Regions from separate parts of the Falseniella ignava genome, predicted to be linked through region 2. Evidence: predicted binding sites of a transcription regulator. Region 2 holds the regulator's gene; the other holds the start of a gene.

Region 1 (2,417 bases), on a different contig from region 2:
CGGTCTTGCGACTGGATAGAAAAGTTCACATCATCGTATAAAGGAATATCGCCAAAGTGTCGTGCCACATTATTGAGTTGTAATAAAATCATTTTTAAAACCTCGCTATATTGGTTCTCAAAATAAAGTATACCAAATTTAATAGGAAAGATACCAAAGATTGTGAATAAATGATACAATTATTTCATACCCTGAATATAGAATGGAAGGAGGCAAGTAAATGTCGAATTATTCGATTCCTCGTGCCACAGCGTTAAGGTTGCCAATTTACCATCGTTACTTGCGGTATTTACATAATGCAGGTAAGAAGCGGATTTCTTCCAGCGAATTAAGTGAAGCTGTAAAGATTGACAGTGCAACCATTCGCCGTGACTTTTCGTACTTCGGTGCGTTAGGTAAGCGGGGTTACGGTTATGATGTAGATACTTTGATTGACTTTTTCTCAAAAGTACTTAACCAAGGACGATTGACTTCAATCTGTCTTGTAGGTGTAGGACATCTCGGTCAAGCGCTACTCAATTATAACTTCCGCAAAAATGGTAACTTTCATATTGAAGCGGCATTTGATAATGACCCTAATTTAATCGGCACTTCCCAAAATGGGATCCCTGTCTATAGTGTCGATGAATTAACGGAACGCATCCAAGATAGCCAGTATGAAATTGCTGTTCTAGCAGTACCTGAAGAAACTGCAGAAACGATATTAAATGAGTTAATCGCTGCCGGAATTCGTGGTATTTTGAATTTTACCCCTTTACGATTCGATGTACCGAATAATGTCCGCATCCAAAATGTCGACTTAACGAATGAACTGCAGACGCTCATCTACTTTATTGATTCGAATATGGATCAAGTAGATGATTATCAAGAATATAAGTACTAACCCTGATAAGCCTCGTACGAAATTGCGAGGCTTTTTTATTTACTTCTTTTTACTTGCATTTTTGACCTAATTAGACTATTATATAGTTATCGGGTTTAGCACTTGATCTCATAGAGTGCTAACCGTTAAATTTTTGATAAAATACAAACTAATAACGGAGGTATCAAACATGATTAAACCTTTAGGGAAGCGTGTTGTCATTAAAGTAGCAGAGACTGAGGAAACTACAGCAAGTGGTTTTGTTTTACCGTCTTCTGCCAAATCTAAAGAACAATTTGGTGAAATTATTGCTGTCGGTTCAGAAGTTGAACTTGTTAAAGTTGGCGATACTGTGTTCTTCCAAAATTACTCTGGAACAGAAGTTGAGCATGAAGGCGAATCTGTTTTAATTATTGAAGAGAAAGATTTATTAGCTGTCGTCGGCTAATTTCCAGATAAATTACGAATAGAATAGGAGAGATAATATGACAAAAGAACTTAAATTTTCTGAAGACGCACGCGCAGCTTTATTGCGTGGTGTTGATACATTAGCGAATACGGTTAAAGTAACTTTAGGTCCAAAAGGGCGTAACGTTGTTTTAGATAAACAATTCGGATCACCAACGATTACAAACGACGGTGTTTCAATTGCACGCGAAATTGAATTAGAAGATCGCTTCGAAAATATGGGCGCGCAACTTGTGATGGAAGTTGCTCAAAAAACAAATGATATCGCAGGTGACGGAACAACAACCGCAACATTATTAACACAAGCGATTGCGCGCGAAGGGATGAAGAACGTTACAGCTGGAGCTAATCCAGTTGGCATTCGCCGCGGAATTGAAAAAGCAACGTCAGCAGCGGTTGAAGCATTAAAAGAACAATCACAACCTGTATCTTCAAAAGAAGCCGTAGCTCAAGTTGCAGCTGTGTCATCAGGTGAACAAGTTGTTGGAGATTTAATTGCTGAAGCGATGGAAAAAGTAGGTCAAGATGGGGTTATTACCATTGAAGATGCCCAAACAATTGAGACTGAAATGGACGTCGTTGAAGGAATGCAATTCGACCGTGGTTATTTATCACAATATATGGTCACTGATAACGAGAAAATGATTGCGGAACTGGACAACCCAGCTATCTTTATTACGGACCGCAAGATTAACAACGTGCAAGATATCTTGCCAATGTTAGAGTCTGTCATGCAATCGGGTCAACCGCTTTTAATTATTGCGGAAGACTTAGAAGGCGAAGCATTACCGACATTAGTTTTAAATAAACTGCGTGGTACATTGAACGTCGTTGCAGTGAAAGCACCAGGCTTTGGTGACCGTCGTAAAGCGATGTTAGAAGATATTGCGATTTTAACGGGTGCAACCGTGATTTCCGAAGAATTAGGTTACGAATTGAAAGATGCTACCGCAGATCATTTAGGTTCAGCTGGTAAAGTTCGTGTCACAAAAGATAATACAACAATTATTGAAGGAAATGGCGCGACCGAAAATATTAACCAACGTGTCAGCTTAATTCGTTCACAAATCGAAGATACGACTTCAGA
Region 2 (2,417 bases):
ATTAATATTGTAATTTTATTTATTGGTTGGAAATTACTCGAAAAGCAAACGATCTACTATACACTATACGCTATTGTGATGATGTCCTTCTTTATTCAATTTGTGAAATTACCAGTCTTTGTCCCACAAAATACTATTTTACCGCCAATTATGTCCGGGATTTTAATTGGAACCGGCGTTGGAACGGTCTTAGCTGCTGGTGGAACGACTGCGGGAACGGATATCATTGGTCTCGTCATTAATAAGTTTTTCGGCGTACCAGTCTCAGCCGCGCTCTTCTCAATCGATGCGGTTATTATTACGTCATTATCGATGGTGATTGGATTAGAGAAAGCCTTACTATCTCTTGTTTCAACCTTTATTACGTCCCGTGTCATTAACTTTATTATGAACGGACGCAATCCAAAACGATCCATTATGATTATCTCCGATCAACACGAAGCGATTGGGGAAGCCTTGGCCCATAAGATTAACCGTGGTATTACCATTATTAATGGTTACGGCTACTACTCTAAAGCTGAAAAACACATTATGTATGTGGTGGTGAACCAAATTCAACTTTCACGGGCGCAGCGGGTGATTCATGAGATTGATCCGAAAGCCTTTGTGACGGTTACCGAAGTCCAACAAGTGGCAGGGGAAGGATTTAGCTTCTTCCATGATGATAAAGTTCAAGTACTTGATGAAGAAATCCTATAACAGAGCCTTTTTAGCACTCTTATCAAAAGAGTGCTAATTTTTTTGCTTTTTTGATCAAAAAGGCTTGACTTATTCTGACATACCTTGTATTATAATGATAGTTAGCACTCCGAGTAGTATAGTGCTAATAAAGAGGTGACATACATGTTAACATCGAGACAGAAGGAAGTCTTATACGCGATTGTGCGGCTTTACAACCGATCGGCTGAGCCTGTTGGCTCACGGACGCTCTTGCGTGAAAGTAAGTTAGAAGTAAGTCCGGCAACCATTCGTAATGATATGGTGGTGCTCGAAGGTAAAGGGCTGTTGAAGAAGATGCATACTTCAAGCGGACGGGTCCCATCATTGGATGCCTACCGACAGTATGCTGATGTCTTAATTCATCATCACCCAGAGCTCGATTTAAAGCTAAGTGAAGCGGATTTGCAAAGTATTAAAGCTTTGACCCAATCCAATAATTATTCAATCTTCCAACGCGCTTTGTTGGCAGCGGATCTCTTAGCTTCGATGACTCACTATACTGTGACGGTCTTCGATCAAGCGCAACATATCCATTCTTTCCAAGACTTTAAGTTGGTACCGCTAGACTCCAATAGTTATATTGCAACGCTCGTAACCGACCAAGGACGGATTGAAAATGATGTGGTGACGTTAAACTTTAGTTTAAGCGAAGAAAATATTGAACAAATCAACCAACTGATGAATCAAGAATTAGCTGGACTGAAGTTAGATGAAGCATATCAACGTGTTCGACTTTCGATTCCGTTGATGATCCAGCGCATTGTCGGTTATCAAATTGACTTTACGAATTTGATCTCCAAAGCTTTGAATCATGCGAAATCTCATCAATATTATGTAAGCGGTAAGCATAATATCTTCAATCTATTAGATGTTAACACCGGGATTGACGCTTTCAAGGAGTTACTTGAGCTGGTCGATGGGTCTAACCAATTGTTCAACTTGATGGAACAAGCCTCTCCAGAGATGGAAGTATTGTTTAGTCAAGATTTCTTAGAACATGAAGTGCCGATGACCTTTATCCGTCAAGCTTATGAATCGCAAGGTGAACAAGTGGCAATCGGTCTATTTGGACCTTCCACCATGGCCTACGAGCGAGTGATTCCATTAGTCAACCGAGTAATCAACCTATTAAAAGCATATTAAGTAAAAGGAGGATGTCACTTGTCAAAAGAAAATAAAAACCAATCACTTGAAGAAGAGCAATCAATGAACGAAGCTGAAGAAGTAACGACGTCAGATGTAGAGTCTGAGGAAGTTGAAGCTGAAGCGGTTGTTGAACCTGAAGTGGTGGAACAAGACGCAGAATTTGATGAATTAGAAACGTTAAAAGAACAGACGGAACAATTAGAAGACCAAGTCTTACGTCTGCAAGCTGAGATTGCGAATATGCGACGGACTCACACCCGTGACCGACAAGAAGCGGCTAAGTACCGCTCAGCGAATCTCGCATCCAAACTGGTCGATGCGCTCGATAACTTGGAGCGAGCACTCGATAGTGAGATTGAATCCGAAGATGGCTTAGCCTTAAAGAAAGGCGTTGAAATGGTCTATCAACAATTGATCCAAGGATTCAATGAAGAAAATATTGAAGTAGTGAACCCGCTGAACGAACCGTTCGACCCGAACTTTGAGCAAGCTGTCTCAGTTATGCCAGCCGAAGAAGGTGTCGAAGATAATACGGTCGTTCATGTTGTTCA

Evidence for each region. The regulator HrcA, encoded in region 2, represses chaperone genes, less so after heat shock. The targets are predictions, from matches to a motif close to TTAGCACTCNNNNNNNNNGAGTGCTAA.
Region 1: CYJ57_RS01415 (co-chaperone GroES) is a predicted target of HrcA. The motif match lies at 979-1,005, and genes of this name have one in related genera.

Annotation. Positions count from the first base shown of each region.
Region 1 is NZ_PKHE01000002.1:92,678-95,094, forward strand. It holds gene CYJ57_RS01405 (ABC-F family ATP-binding cassette domain-containing protein) at 1-92, opposite strand, end outside; gene CYJ57_RS01410 (redox-sensing transcriptional repressor Rex) at 221-883, shown strand; gene CYJ57_RS01415 (co-chaperone GroES) at 1,053-1,310, shown strand; gene groL (chaperonin GroEL) at 1,348-2,417, shown strand, end outside.
Region 2 is NZ_PKHE01000003.1:117,812-120,228, forward strand. It holds gene CYJ57_RS02160 (YitT family protein) at 1-699, shown strand, start outside; gene hrcA (heat-inducible transcriptional repressor HrcA) at 844-1,863, shown strand; gene grpE (nucleotide exchange factor GrpE) at 1,882-2,417, shown strand, end outside.